DNA from 3 places in the Nonomuraea sp. NPDC004354 genome. Region 3 is predicted to be linked to each of the others. Evidence: riboswitches for the same ligand, from Rfam matches in the RefSeq annotation. Region 3 holds a riboswitch; each other region holds the start of a gene.
What was found. Region 3 has a riboswitch for thiamine pyrophosphate ahead of ACWENQ_RS05420 (FAD-dependent oxidoreductase). Riboswitches for the same ligand answer to the same signal wherever they lie in the genome.
Positions count from the first base shown of each region.

Region 1: linked by a shared signal. The riboswitch ahead of thiC (phosphomethylpyrimidine synthase ThiC) and the one ahead of ACWENQ_RS05420 (FAD-dependent oxidoreductase) in region 3 are both predicted to bind thiamine pyrophosphate.
Region 2: linked by a shared signal. The riboswitch ahead of ACWENQ_RS08005 (purine-cytosine permease family protein) and the one ahead of ACWENQ_RS05420 (FAD-dependent oxidoreductase) in region 3 are both predicted to bind thiamine pyrophosphate.

Region 1 covers NZ_JBSGDV010000014.1:115,595-120,272, reverse strand. Annotated here, with positions in the region: gene ACWENQ_RS31545 (sugar phosphate nucleotidyltransferase) at 1-2,339, opposite strand, end outside; gene ACWENQ_RS31540 (CDP-alcohol phosphatidyltransferase family protein) at 2,344-2,973, opposite strand; TPP riboswitch at 3,126-3,238, shown strand; gene thiC (phosphomethylpyrimidine synthase ThiC) at 3,231-4,678, shown strand, end outside.
Region 2 covers NZ_JBSGDV010000002.1:483,000-487,677, forward strand. Annotated here, with positions in the region: gene ACWENQ_RS07985 (DM13 domain-containing protein) at 1-132, shown strand, start outside; gene ACWENQ_RS07990 (TenA family protein) at 143-748, shown strand; gene ACWENQ_RS07995 (Fpg/Nei family DNA glycosylase) at 1,149-2,027, shown strand; gene ACWENQ_RS08000 (rhodanese-like domain-containing protein) at 2,199-2,519, opposite strand; TPP riboswitch at 2,835-2,949, shown strand; gene ACWENQ_RS08005 (purine-cytosine permease family protein) at 2,940-4,295, shown strand; gene ACWENQ_RS08010 (methylated-DNA--[protein]-cysteine S-methyltransferase) at 4,292-4,678, opposite strand, start outside.
Region 3 covers NZ_JBSGDV010000001.1:1,157,450-1,162,127, reverse strand. Annotated here, with positions in the region: gene thiE (thiamine phosphate synthase) at 1-166, opposite strand, end outside; gene ACWENQ_RS05430 (Rv2175c family DNA-binding protein) at 144-518, opposite strand; gene ACWENQ_RS05425 (NAD(P)/FAD-dependent oxidoreductase) at 549-1,712, opposite strand; TPP riboswitch at 1,775-1,890, shown strand; gene ACWENQ_RS05420 (FAD-dependent oxidoreductase) at 1,879-3,093, shown strand; gene thiS (sulfur carrier protein ThiS) at 3,093-3,293, shown strand; gene ACWENQ_RS05410 (thiazole synthase) at 3,286-4,041, shown strand; gene pknB (Stk1 family PASTA domain-containing Ser/Thr kinase) at 4,228-4,678, shown strand, end outside.

The DNA.
Region 1 (4,678 bases), on a different contig from region 3:
CCGTCGGTGGTGTCGATGTCGAAACCCTCGGCGGCCTCGATGACCGAGCGCATCACCGCCCCCTTGGTGGCCCACGGCGTCGGGACGGTCCGCTTGAGCAGCTTGGCCTCGGGGATGCGCGCGTCGATCTGGCTGAGCGTCAGGCGGGTGCGGGCCACCAGGCCGAGCAGGCGCAGGAAGGCCGCCAGGCCGTCCACCGTGGCCCCGAACTCCGGCACGATGAAACCGCCCCTGCCGTCCCCCGCGAAGATCATGTACGGCTTGGCGGCGGCGGAGGTGAGCGCGTCGAGCGAGGTCGAGGTCCACTCGACCTGGACGCCGTGGAAGCGGCACACCTGCTCGGCCACCCTGGTCGTGGTGACGGGCAGCGCCACCCTGCCTCGGCGGCGCTCGGCGGCGACCAGGTCGAGCACCACCAGCAGCGCGCGCTCCTCGCTGATGAGCTGGCCCATCTCGTCGACCAGGGCGATGCGCTCGCCGACCGGGTCGAAGCGGACGCCGAAGGCGGCCCGGGAGGAGCCGACGAGCTCCGACAGGCGCTGCAGGTCGCGGCGGCGCTCGGCGAGCGTCTCGGTGGGCGAGGCGGAGTCGAGCCTGGCGTTGACGGTCAGCACCTCGACGCCGAGGCGGCCGAGCAGGGTGGGCAGGACCACCGAGGAGGTGCCGCCCGCGCAGTCGACGACCACCTTCATGCCGTCCACGCCGGTCATGTCGACGCAGCGCAGCAGTTCCTGCGCGTAGTCCTCCACCGCCCTGGCGGGGAAGCTCAGCTCGGCGATCTCGCCGGGGAAGGCCCGGCGGAACTCCTGGCGCGAGAAGACGCGCTCCAGCTTGCGCTGGGCGGCGGGGGTGAGGTCGGCGCCGTGGGAGTCCATGAAGACGATGTCGACGCTCTGCGGGTCGCCCGAGGTGGTGCGCAGCGCGATCCCGCCGCCGGCGGGCCTGCGGGAGGTGTGGAAGCGGGCCACGGGCAGCGGCATGGCCTCCAGGTCGAGCACGTCGATGGCGCTCGCGGTCAGCGCGCTGATCACCGCGCGCTTGAGCGCCCTGGCCGCGCGGGAGGAGTCGCGCGAGGTGATGACCTGGTCGCCCTTCTTCAGGGTGGTGGCGTAGGCGCTGGCCAGCCGTACGCAGAGCTCGGGGGTGATCTCGACGTTGACCAGGCCGCTGACGCCGCGCGGGCCGAACAGGCTGCGCTGGCCGCGCGACTCCCAGATGACGCTGGTGTTGACGACCGCGCCGGCCTCGACGGTCTTGAAGGGATAGACCTTGACGCCGCTGGAGACGTAGGCCTCGGCCTCGATGACGCACTCGTCGCCGACGACGGCGTTCTCGGCGATGCGGGCGCCGGTCATCAGGTCGGTGTTCTTGCCGATGACGCAGCCGCGCAGGTGCGCGCCGGGGCCGATGTAGACGTTGTCGTGGACGACCGCGCGGTGCAGGAAGGCCCCTTCGCGCACGACGGCGTTGCTGCCGAGCACGGTGTACTCGCGCAGCTCGGCCCCGGCCTCGATCTTGACGTAGTCGCCGATGAGCAGCGGGCCCTTCAGGACGGCCTCGGGGTCCACCTCGGCGCCCTCGCCCACCCAGACGCCCGGCGACATCTCGAAGCCGCCGATGTCGAGCTTGACCCGTCCGGACAGCGCGTCGGCCTGGGCCTTGAGGTAGCTGTCGTTGGTGCCGACGTCCTCCCAGTAGCAGTCGGAGACGTAGCCGTAGATCGGGGCGCCGCGTTCGAGCAGGCGCGGGAAGACGTCGGAGGACCAGTCGACGGCCTCCCCCGCGGGGACCTCGTCGAGGATTTCTGGCTCCATGACGTAGATGCCGGTGTTGACCGTGTCGGAGAAAACCTGGCCCCAGGTGGGCTTCTCGAGAAAGCGCTGCACCCTGCCCTGGTCGTCGACGATGATGATCCCGAACTCGAGCGGGTTGGGAACGCGCGTCAGACCGATGGTGACAAGAGCCGAATTCTCCCGGTGAAACCGGATCATGGCTGATAAATCGATATCGGTCAGGGCATCGCCGGAAATGACCATGAAACGATCGTCGCGGAGTTTGTCGGCGGCGTTCTTGACGCTGCCGGCCGTACCGAGTGGCAGGTCTTCGGTGGCGTAGTGCAGGCGCATACCCAGTTCGTCGCCGTCGCCGAAGTAGCTGCGCACGAGCGCCGCCAGGAACTGGACCGTGACGACGGTCTCGGTCAGTCCGTGTTTGCGGAGCAGCCGGAGGACGTGTTCCATGATCGGGCGGTTGACCACAGGAAGCAGGGGTTTGGGCTGGTTCGCGGTCAGCGGTCGCAACCGCGTGCCCTCCCCGCCTGCCATGACGACCGCCTTCACCCGATCACTCCTTCTTCGCAGTTTGCCGGGGATCGCGCAGCTCATCCCTGGCAGCGGTGATGAGCCGGCGCACCTGTACCACATACAACACGCCCGCCCACCAGTACAGACCCGTTCCCCAGATGGCGAACGCCCATCCGATGATCCTCGCAGTATCGGCATACCAGGAGCCGGTATGAGAGGCCAGGAAGAGCAGCGGGAAGGCGTACATGAGGTTGGCCATGGCTGCTTTGCCAAGGAAATGCACGGGCAGTGCCTTGTAGCCGTATTTGCGGAGCACGGGAAAGAAACATCCGACGAAGATTTCCCGGGCGAGAATGATCGCCACGAGCCACCAGGGGATCACGTCCCTGAGGACCAGGCCGAGGATCGTGGCGAAGACGTAGAGCTTGTCGGCCGCGGGGTCGATGATGCGACCCAGCCTGCTGGTCTGGTTCCACGCGCGGGCGATCTTGCCGTCCAGCCAGTCGGTGAATCCCGCGACCATGAGCAGCCCGATCGCCCAGCCGTCGGCCTGGGGCCCGAGAACCAGCCACAGGAACACGGGCACACCCAGCAGGCGCAGGAAGCTCAGCAGGTTAGGAACCGTCCAGATCCGGTCCTCCGCTGACGAAGGGGCGGAAGTTTCGCTCACGCTTGCGACCCTACTGCGTCGCCGACCTGCGTACGCTGCGCCGTCCGCCTCGTCCGGTTCCGGCCGCAGGGCGGACCCTTCGCCCCCGGGGGTTTCGGACACCTGGACGGATCGGGGGTTGCGCGCGCCCCCGGTGATCGGGTTACGGTGGCGCCGACCAACGCGGGAGCCCGGTGTGACCGGGCTGAGAGGACGGCTGACCAGCCGCCGACCGCCAGAACCTGCTCCGGGTAATGCCGGCGAAGGGAGTTTGCGCGATGAGTGGCGCGCGTTTTTCCAAGATCTACCAGGGCGATCTCCGGGTCCCGATGCGCCGGATCAGCCTGTCCGACGGCACGAGCTTCACCGTCTACGACACCTCCGGCCCCTACACCGACCCGGAGGTCGAGACCGACGTCACCCGCGGCCTGGCCCCACTGCGCGAGCGGTGGATCCTCGACCGGGGCGACGTGGCCCGGTACGGCGGCCGCCAGGTCCAGCCCCTCGACGACGGCTACCGCGACCAGAACGCGTGGAAGCGCGCAGGGACGAGCGCGTTCGCCGGGCGGCGCCGCGACCCCCTCAGGGCGGCGGGCGCGCCCGTCACCCAGCTCGCCTACGCCCGCCGCGGCGTGGTGACCAAGGAGATGGCGTTCGTCGCGGCCAGGGAGGGCGTCGACCCGGAGTTCGTCCGCGCGGAGGTGGCGGCGGGCAGGGCCGTCATCCCGGCCAACGTCAACCACCCCGAGAGCGAGCCGATGATCATCGGGCGCAACTTCCTGGTCAAGATCAACGCCAACATCGGCAACTCCGCCGTCATCTCCTCCGTCGAGGAGGAGGTGGAGAAGATGACCTGGGCCATCCGCTGGGGCGCCGACACCGTCATGGACCTGTCGACCGGCCGCGACATCCACACCACCCGCGAGTGGATCATCCGCAACTCCCCCGTGCCCATCGGCACCGTCCCCCTCTACCAGGCGCTGGAGAAGGTCGACGGGGTCGCCGCCCGCCTGTCGTGGGAGATCTACCGCGACACCCTCGTCGAGCAGTGCGAGCAGGGCGTCGACTACGTCACCGTGCACGCCGGCGTGCGGCTGGCGTACGTGCCGCTCACCGTCGGGCGCACGACCGGCATCGTCTCGCGCGGCGGCTCGATCATGGCGGCCTGGTGCCTGGCGCACCACCGCGAGAACTTCCTGTACGAGAACTTCGCGGAGATGTGCGAGATCCTCGCCTCCTACGACGTCGCCTTCTCCCTCGGCGACGGGCTGCGTCCCGGCTCGATCGCCGACGCCAACGACGAGGCGCAGTTCGCCGAGCTGCGCACGCTGGGCGAGCTCACCCGGATCGCCCACGCCCACGACGTCCAGGTGATGGTCGAGGGGCCCGGCCACGTGCCCATGCACAAGATCAAGGAGAACGTGGACCTGCAGCGCGAGCTGTGCGACGACGCCCCGTTCTACACCCTCGGCCCGCTGGTCACCGACATCGCGCCCGGCTACGACCACATCACCTCGGGCATCGGCGCGGCCATGATCGGCTGGTACGGCACCGCGATGCTGTGCTATGTCACGCCGAAGGAGCACCTCGGCCTGCCGGACAAGGACGACGTCAAGACCGGCGTGATCACCTACAAGATCGCCGCACACGCCGCCGACCTGGCCAAGGGCCATCCGGCGGCGCAGGCGTGGGACGACGCGCTGTCGCGGGCGCGGTTCGAGTTCCG
Region 2 (4,678 bases), on a different contig from region 3:
GGGAACAAGGGCAACGCCAACTACGCCATCCCCGCCGACACCGACCTCGGCAGCCTGACCAGCGTGTCGATCTGGTGCAAGCGGTTCAGCGTGTCGTTCGGCGCCGCCGCTCTCACCACGGAAAACCGGTAACTTGCCGCATATGTCGATTTCTGCGGAACTGCACGCCATCGGCCGGCCCCTGCTCGACGCGCAACTCGCGCACCCCACCGTCGTGGGCATCGGCAGAGGAGACCTCGAGGAGAAGGTCTTCAGGTCGTGGCTCGAGCAGGACTGGCTGTTCCTGCACGACTACGTGCGCGTGTTCGCCCGGCTGGCGTGGCAGGCGCCCGCCGCCCACCTGGGCGACCTGGTCGACCTCGCGCACACCACGTACCACGACGAGCTCTCGCTGCACCGGTCGCTGTCGGCGTCGTTCGACGCGGACCTGGACGGCGCGCGGAAGGGCCCGGCCTGCGCCGCCTACACCGCCTTCCTGCTGGAGTCGGCGGCCGACTACGCCGAGGGCCTGGCCGCGCTGTACCCGTGCATGTGGGGATACTCCACCCTCGGCCGGATCCTCGCCGAGAACAAGCCGGAGGAGCCCCGCTACCGCGCCTGGGTCGACACCTACGCCGACCCCGGGTTCGCCGCGCTGACCGAGCGGATCGCCGGGATGATCGACGAGGCCGCGCCCGACCTCGGCAGGGCGAAGGAACTGTTCACCGAGGGCATGCGGCACGAGCTGGCCTTCTGGGACGTCCCCTGACCCCGGGCCCCGCCGTCCGGGATCGTGGGGGTCAGGAACCCGCCGCTTCCGTCGGGGAGCGGGGTCCTGGGGCATGGGATGGCCGCTTCCGGTCGAGGGCGCGGCGCGTGGGGCGGCCGCTTCCGCTCGGGGTCGCGGCGCGCGGGTCGGGCACTTCCGCTCGGGGCGCGGAGTGTGGGGCGGGCGCTTCCGCTCGGGGCACGGAGTGTGGGGCGGGCGCTTCCGCTCGGGGCGCGGCGCGAGTCGGCCGTTTCCGCTCGGGATGGTGGGCGTTGGATGGTCACTTCCGCTCGGGAGCGAGGGCGGCCGCCGAGGGGATGCGGCACGAGCTGACCTTTTCCCTGACGCGGCCCCGGCTCGTCCGAGGGCGCTCGCCGGGGGTGCGCTCTAGTCTGGAGGCATGCCGGAACTTCCCGAAGTGGAGTCGCTGGCCGGCTTCCTGCGCGAGCAGGCGGTCGGCCGCACGATCCTGGCCGTCGACGTGGTCGCCTTCCAGGCGCTCAAGACCTTCGACCCGCCCGTCACCGCGCTCGGCGGGCTGACGGTGACCGGCGTGGCGAGGCACGGCAAGTTCCTCGACCTCGACTGCGACGGCCTCCACCTGGTCACCCACCTGTCGAGGGCGGGGTGGCTGCGCTGGCGCGCCGACCTGTCGGGCGCCAAACCCGTGCGTCCGGGCAAGGGCCCGCTCGCGGTCCGGGTACGGCTGGCGCCCGACGACGACGGCCTGGCGCCCGGCTTCGAGCTCACCGAGGCAGGCACCCAGAAACGTCTGGCCGTCTACGTCGTCAAGGACCCGATGGAGGTGCCCGGCATCGCCTCGCTCGGGCCCGACCCGCTGGTCCCCGAGTTCACCGTCCAGGCGCTGAAGGAGATCGTGGGCGGCAACCGTACCCAGATCAAGGGCCTGCTGAGAGACCAGAAGATCATCGCGGGCATCGGCAACGCCTACTCCGACGAGGTGCTGCACGCGGCCCGGATGTCACCCTTCAAGATCGCGGCCACGCTGACCGACGCGCAGATCGCCGACCTGCACGAGGCGATCGTCACCACGCTGCGGGATGCGGTGGAGCGCGCCCACGGCCTGGCGGCCAAGGACCTGAAGGCGGAGAAGAAGTCGGGGCTGCGCGTCCACAACAGGACGGGGCAGCCGTGCGAGGTGTGCGGCGACACCATCCGCGAGGTGTCGTTCGCCGACTCCTCGCTGCAGTACTGCCCGACCTGTCAGACCGAGGGCAAGATCCTTGCCGACCGGCGGATGTCGAAGCTGCTCAAGTAGACGGCGTCAGGCGACGAACATCACACAGGCGACGTCTAGCGGCGGACGTCACCTGGCGGCGTCAGGCGACGGACGTCACACAGGGGCGTCCAGCGACGGACGTCACACAGGCGGTGTCGAGCGGCGGACGTCACCTGGCGGTGTCGAGCGACGGATGTCGCGTAGGTGACGTCAGGCGACGAACGGCGGCAGGCCGCTCTCGCTGACCAGGGGCTTGCCCGCCAGCTCCCACGACTGCATGCCGCCGCCGACGTTGACCGCGTCGCGGCCGATGTGGTTGAGCCACGCGGCGGCGTGCGCGGACCGACCGCCGACCCTGCACACCACGTAGACGGGGCCGGAGGGGAGTTCGTCGACGCGGGCCTGCAGCTCGCCGAGCGGAATGTGGGTGGCGTCGGGGGCGTGGCCCGCCGTCCACTCCTCGGGCTCGCGGACGTCGAGCAGGAAGGCTCCAGCGGGCACGTCGGTGACGTCGATTTCGGGAACGGTCATGTCCCCATTCTCGCGGACCCGCCCCACCACAACCTCCCGGAACTGCGAAGAAAGCGCGGGCCGATGTTTCTTCGGGGGGCCGGTGCGGGCGTGCGGTCGCGGTTGTAGGGGGCGCGGGTGGGGTCTTCCGGGATGGGCGGGGAGGTACGGGCCGGGGTTTCTCGGGACGTCGGTTCGGTGGTGTGGGCGGTGGTCGGGGTTTCTCCGGGAGGGCCGGTTCGGTGGTGTGGGCTTGCGGGAGGGACGGCGGGAGGGGTGGGGAGGCGGGGAGGGGGTGGTTGCCAAAAAGGAACGAGATGTAATAATTCGCCTCAAACCAGTAACCGCGGGAGCTCGGGCATGGCCGGGCTGAGAGGGCGACCCCCAGGCGTCGCCGACCGCATGAACCTGTCCGGGTAATGCCGGCGTAGGGAGCGTGCGATGACGCATGTCGTCGATCCGAAGCATGCCGAAGTACCGCTGACCCTCGACCAGGCCCCGCCCAGAACCCTCGGCGTCCTCGACCAGGGCGCCTTCTGGGCCAACCTCGGGGTCAGCCTCCTGGGTTTCTCCTTCGCCCTCTTCCTCATCAACCCTCTCCTCGACGACAACCCGCTGACGATGACCGCCGCGGTCACCGCCACCGTCGTGGGAAGTCTCATCGGCACCGCCATGGTGGGCCTCGCGGCCATCCCCGGCGCCCAGACGGGACAGCCGGCGATGGTGCTGCTCAGAGGCCTGTTCGGGGCGAGGCTGTCCTACGTCCCCACGGTGCTCAACATCATCCAGATGCTCGGGTGGGGTGCCTTCGAGCTGTGGGTCATCGCCATGGGCGCCCAGGCGATCGTCGGCGACGCCGTGCCGTACGCGGTCTGGGTGATCGTGGCGGGCGTGATCACCACCGGGCTGACGATCTACCCGCTCGGTGCGATCAGGCTCATCAGGCGGGTCGTCACGATCGGCGTGATCGTCTCGACCGTCTGGTTCGCGGTCGCGCTCCTGCAGCGGGCTCCAGCGCCGGCCGGCGGCTCGTGGGACGCCTTCGCCCCCGCCGTCGACTTCGTGATCGCGCTGTCGGTCTCGTGGGTACCGCTGGCCGCCGACTTCGCCCGGCACTCGCGCAGCAGCTCGGCCGCCTTCACCGGCGTGGTGGGCGGTTACACGATCGCCCAGGTGGCGTGCCTGGCCATCGGCGTCTACGCGGTCGCGATCGCCGGCCACGACGCCGTGCTGAACGACCCGACGGCGGTCTTCGGCCCGTTCGTCGCCGCGCCGCTGGGCGCGCTGTTCTTCGGCATCCTGGTGCTGCGCGAGACCGACCAGTCGTTCGCGAACGTCTACTCCACGGCCATGTCGCTGCAGAACCTCATGCCGCGCGTCGACCGGCGGGTCTTCTCGGTGGCCCTCGGCGTCGTGACGATCGGCGTGGCGCTCCTCGTCGACGTCAACTCCTACAGCGCCTTCCTCAGCATCATCGGCGCCGTCTTCGTGCCGATGCTGGGCGTGCTCGTCGTCGACTACTTCCTGCTCGGCAGCGGCAGGACCTGGAACACCAGCGAGCGCGCCCCCTCCCGCTGGATCATGACGGTCCCGTGGGCGCTCGGGTTCTGCGCGTGGTGGCTGCTGGCCGCCCCGTCCACGATCCCGTGGTGGGCCGCGATCTGGGACGGCGCCCGCGCGGCGCTCGGCTTCACCCGCCAGCCGTGGATGAGCGCGGCGCTGGGCGCCTTCCTGATCGCCGGCCTGGTCACGCTGCTGGTCGGCCGGCTCGGCGGCGCGGTACGGCGGCGCCGCTAGCCTTCGACGCGCAGCAGGCGTTCGAGCGCGGTGGGCCCGCCGGGGTAGCTCTCGCGATCGGCGACCCGGTGGCAGGGCACGATCACGCACACCGGGTTGCCGTTGAGCGCGTTGCTCACCGCGCGCAGCGCCTGCGGCCGTCCGATGCGGGCCGCCAGGTCGCCGGTGGTCGTGGCGGTGCCGTACGGCACCGCCATGGTCATCTGCAGCAGCGTGCGCGCGAACGGCGTGGCCAGCTGCAGGTCGACGGAGACGGTGAAGGCGCGCAGGCGCCTGGAGAAGTAGGCGTCGAGCTCGCGCCGCACCGGGTCGAGGCGGCGCGGGTCGGGCCCGACGAGCCCGCCGACGGCCCGCGAGATCCGCTCGAAGACGGCGTGCTCGTC
Region 3 (4,678 bases):
CCAGCAGCGCGAGCTCCTCGCGCGCCTCCAGGCCCTTCTCCCTGAGCTGGACGATGTCGACGCCGTTGGACAGCACCGCGTCGAGGAAGTCGGCCAGGTCGCCGCGCTTCCTCCGGCCGTCGGTGCAAAGGTAGAGGCGGGCTTCAGAAACCGAGCGCTTGGGCACGCCGCTTGACCTCGGTATGGCGACCCGCCTTGATCGCGTCGATGGGCGAGCCGGGCAGCGACTCGTCCGGGGTGAACAGCCAGCGCAACGCCTCGGCGTCGTCGTAGCCGGCGTCGAGCAGGAGCGTGAGCGTGCCCGGCAGGCCCTTCACCACGTCCCTGCCCTCGAGGAACACCGCCGGGACCTGGGGGCCGCCCGCGCCCCGCCGTACGCCGAGGAGCTTGTGGTCCTTCAGGAGCTGCTTGGCCCGCCCGATCGAGAGGGCGAGGCGGTCGGCCACTTCGGGAAGCGTCAGCCACTCGCCGACGAGCTGGTCGGTTTCCCGGTCTATCTGCGCAACAGAAAGCGTCACGAATCCACCACTACCACATCGCATCCGGCTTCAAACTACACAGTCACGTATCCCGACCTCGGGATCTTCCAGGCGTAGGGGGTCGAGTCGCTGTCCTGACTCGATGATCCTACGGCCCTGGACGAGGTCGCGTGGCCTGTTGACGGTCAGCACCCCGGCCAGCCTGTCGGTGTCTGTCAACCAGCAGACCGACCACTTGGCCGCCGAGGGATCGCCGCGGCGCAACAGGCGCGCGCCGGCATGGTGGCCGGCGTACTGCACCATGTGGCCGAACTGCTCCGACCAGAAGTACGGCACAGGATCATAGACCGCCTCGTCGCCCAGCAGCGTGGCCACGGCGACCTCGGGGGCGTTGAGCGCGGTGTCCCAGTGCTCCACGCGCAGCCTGGTGTGGAAGCGGCGCGACCACCAGGCCGCGCAGTCGCCGACGGCCACGACGTTCGGCAGGGAGGTGCGCAGGTGCTCGTCGGTGACGACGCCGTTGTGCAGGTCGATGTCGGAGCCGGCCAGCCACTCGACGGCCGGGCGGACGCCGATGCCCGACACCACCACGTCGGCCTCGACGAAGTCGCCGTCGACCAGGCGCACCCCGCCCTCCTCCACGGCCGCGACCATGGTGTCCAGCCGCAGGTCCATGCCCTCGTACCAGGGGACGGTGTCGCCGCCCACCTCGGGCCCGAGCACGTGCGCGAGCGGGGCGGGGCCCGCCTCCACGACGGTGACCCGGCAGCCGGCCGTACGGGCGGCCGTGGCCACCTCCGCGCCGATCCAGCCCGCGCCGATGACCGTGACCCTGGCGTCCGCCACCAGGCGGGCCCGCAGCTCCAGGGAGTCGTCGAGGGTGCGCAACACGTGCTGGCGGCCCTCGCCTGGCAGCCTGATCGGCTCCGCCCCGGTGGCGATGACCAGGCCGTCGTAGCCGATCTCGCCCTCGGTCGTCTCCAGGACCCCCGCGCGCAGCCCCTTGGCCGACACCCCCGGCCGGTGCTCCACCCGCATGGCCTCGAGGTCGGAGTCGACGAAGCTGGAGTCGGCCGTGCCGAGCAGCACCGCCTTGGACAGGGGCGGACGATCGTAGGGCCGGTGCCGCTCCTCGCCGACCAGCGTGATCCTGCCGCTGAATCCACGAGATCTCAGCGCCTCGACGCTGCGTATGCCTGCCAGTCCGGCGCCCACCACCACGACATGATTCACGCTCAGACCATAACCAATCCGGCGCCGGTCACCAGGGTCCGGGCCTTGAGTAGGCTTGTTCGCGGAAGACGCGCGGGAGTCCGGCCGTACCGGGCTGAGAGGAAGGCTGTGACGGGCCTTCGACCGCAAGACACCTGATCCGGGTCATGCCGGCGAAGGGAGCGAGATGCATCTGATCGTGGGCGGCGGCGTGGTTGGCCTGTCCGTCGCCTGGCGTCTGGCGCGCGCGGGCACGCGTGTCACGGTGATCGACCCGGCCCCGGCGCGTGGCGCCTCCCACGCGGCCGCGGGCATGCTGGCCCCGGTCAGCGAGGTCTCCTACACCGAGGAGTCGCTGCTCAGGCTGGGGCTGGCGGCGCTGGAGCGCTGGCCCGCCTTCGCCGCGGAGCTGGAGGCCGACAGCGGGCTGCGGCTCGACTACCGCGCCCAGGGCACGCTGGACGTCGCCTTCGACACCGACGACCTGGCGGCGCTGGACGAGCTCGCCGTGTTCATGGACAAGCTCGGGCTGCCGGTGCGGCGGCTGACGGGGCGCGAGTGCCGCCGCAGGGAGCCGATGCTGGCGCCGTCGGTCAGGGGCGGCGTGCTGGCCGAGGGTGACGCGTGGGTCGACCCCAGACGCGTCACCGCGGCCCTGCTGGCCGCGCTGGAGAAGGCGGGGGTGGCGCTGGTGCGGCGGCGCGTGGCCGCGCTGGTCCGCGACGGCTCGGCCGTGGTGGGCGTACGGCTGGAGCCACCCTCGGCCGCCACCGGGAACGTTCCGGCGGACGCCACGGACGGCGGGCCGGCCGACTCCCCGAACGGCAGGCCGATCGACGCCTCGGACGACGGGCGCGCGGACGCCTCGGACGCCTCGGGTGATGTGCTGACGGGCGAGCGGGTGGTGCTGGCGGCCGGCGCGTGGAGCGGCGGGCTGACCGACCTGCCGGTGCGCCCGGTCAAGGGCCAGATCATGCGGCTGCGCTCGCCGTCCCCCCTGCTCGGCACCTGCGTGCGCGGCGTGGTCCACGGCTCGCCCGTGTACCTGGTGCCGCGCGGCGACGGCGAGCTCGTCGTCGGCGCCACCCAGGAGGAGCTGGGCTTCGACACCACGGTGACCGCGGGCGGCCTGTACGAGCTGCTGCGCGACGCCAGGGAGCTGGTCCCCGGCATCACCGAGCTGCAGGTGGCCGACGTCGTGGCGGGACTGCGGCCGGGCACCCCCGACAACCTGCCGCTGATCGGCCCGTACGGCCCCGGCCTCACCGTCGCCACCGGACACCACAGGGGCGGCGTGCTGCTGGCCCCGCTCACCACCGCGATCCTCCACGGCGAGGAGGGCGAGCTGGCCGCCCTGTGCGCGCCGCAGCGGTTCCAGACAGCCGGACAAGGAAGTGACTGATGCACGTGACGATCAACGGGGCCGCGCACGAGGTGCCCGACGGCACCACGGTGGCCCAGGCCGTCCAGCGGCTGACGGCGCAGACGACGGGTGTCGCCGTGGCGGTCAACGACGAGGTGGTCACCAGGGGCACGTGGGAGAGCACCTCGCTGGCCGACCGCGACAGGGTCGAGATCCTCACGGCGGTGCAGGGTGGATGAGCTGATCATCGCCGGGGAGAAGTTCGGCTCCCGGCTCATCATGGGCACCGGCGGGGCCCCCTCCCTCGAGGTGCTCGACCAGGCGCTGGCCGCCTCCGGCACCGAGCTGACCACGGTCGCCATGCGCCGCCTCGACCCCGGGGCCAAGGGGTCGGTGCTCGACGTGCTGCGCGCCCGCGGGATCAAGGTCCTGCCGAACACGGCGGGCTGCTTCACGGCGGGCGAGGCGGTGCTGACCGCGCGGCTGGCGCGCGAGGCGCTCGGCACGAACTGGGTGAAGCTCGAGGTCATCAGCGACGAGCGGACGCTGCTGCCCGACCCGATCGAGACCTTCGACGCGGCCGAGCGGCTGGTGGCCGACGGGTTCGTGGTCCTGCCGTACATCGGGGACGACCCGGCGCTGGCGCGGCGGCTGGAGCAGGCGGGGTGCGCGGCGGTGATGCCGTTGGGCGCGCCGATCGGCTCGGGGCTCGGCATCCGCAACCCGCACAACATCGAGCTGATCGTGGAGGCGGCGTCGGTTCCGGTGATCTTGGACGCGGGCATCGGCACGGCGAGCGACGCCGCCCAGGCGATGGAGCTGGGGTGCGACGCGGTGCTGCTGGCGACGGCGGTCACCAGGGCGCGGCGGCCCGACCTCATGGCGGCGGCGATGCGGTCCGCCGTGGAGGCCGGGCGGCTGGCGCGCCAGGCCGGACGGATCCCGCGCCGCCGCTACGCCGAGGCGTCCTCCCCGATGACCCCCTGATCCGCGCGGGGGTCCGCCACGGCCCCCGCGCCACCGGGGGCCGTGGGGCCGCGATGGGCGCAGAGCACCGGTGGGACGTGACCTCCGGGCAGGCTTCGCGCCGCCTTCCCAGATCAGGAATCAAACGGGCATCGGTTTGGGACTGTCGGGCCATGCGGGGGGCGAATCGCCCGTAAACTCGGCCAGGTGGACACGACGATCGCGGACCCCCTCGTAGGGCGACTGCTCGACGGGCGCTATCGCATCGAGTCCCGGATCGCCCGGGGCGGGATGGCGACGGTCTACCTGGCGCTCGACATCCGGCTCGACCGCACGGTCGCGCTGAAGGTCATGCACCGCACGCTGGCCGAGGACCCCGCTTTCGTGCGCAGGTTCATCGGCGAGGCCAAGTCGGTGGCCAGCCTGTCCCACCCCAACGTGGTGCACGTGTTCGACCAGGGCACCGACGGCGACGTGGTGTACCTGTCGATGGAGTACGTGCCGGGCAAGACGCTGCGCGACGTGCTGCGCTCGCGGGGCAGGCTGCCCGCCCGCGAGGCGCTGGAGATCATGATCCCGGTGCTGGCCGCGCTCGGCGCCGCCCACCAGCAGGGCATGGTCCACCGCGACATGAAGCCGGAGAACGTCCTGCTGACCG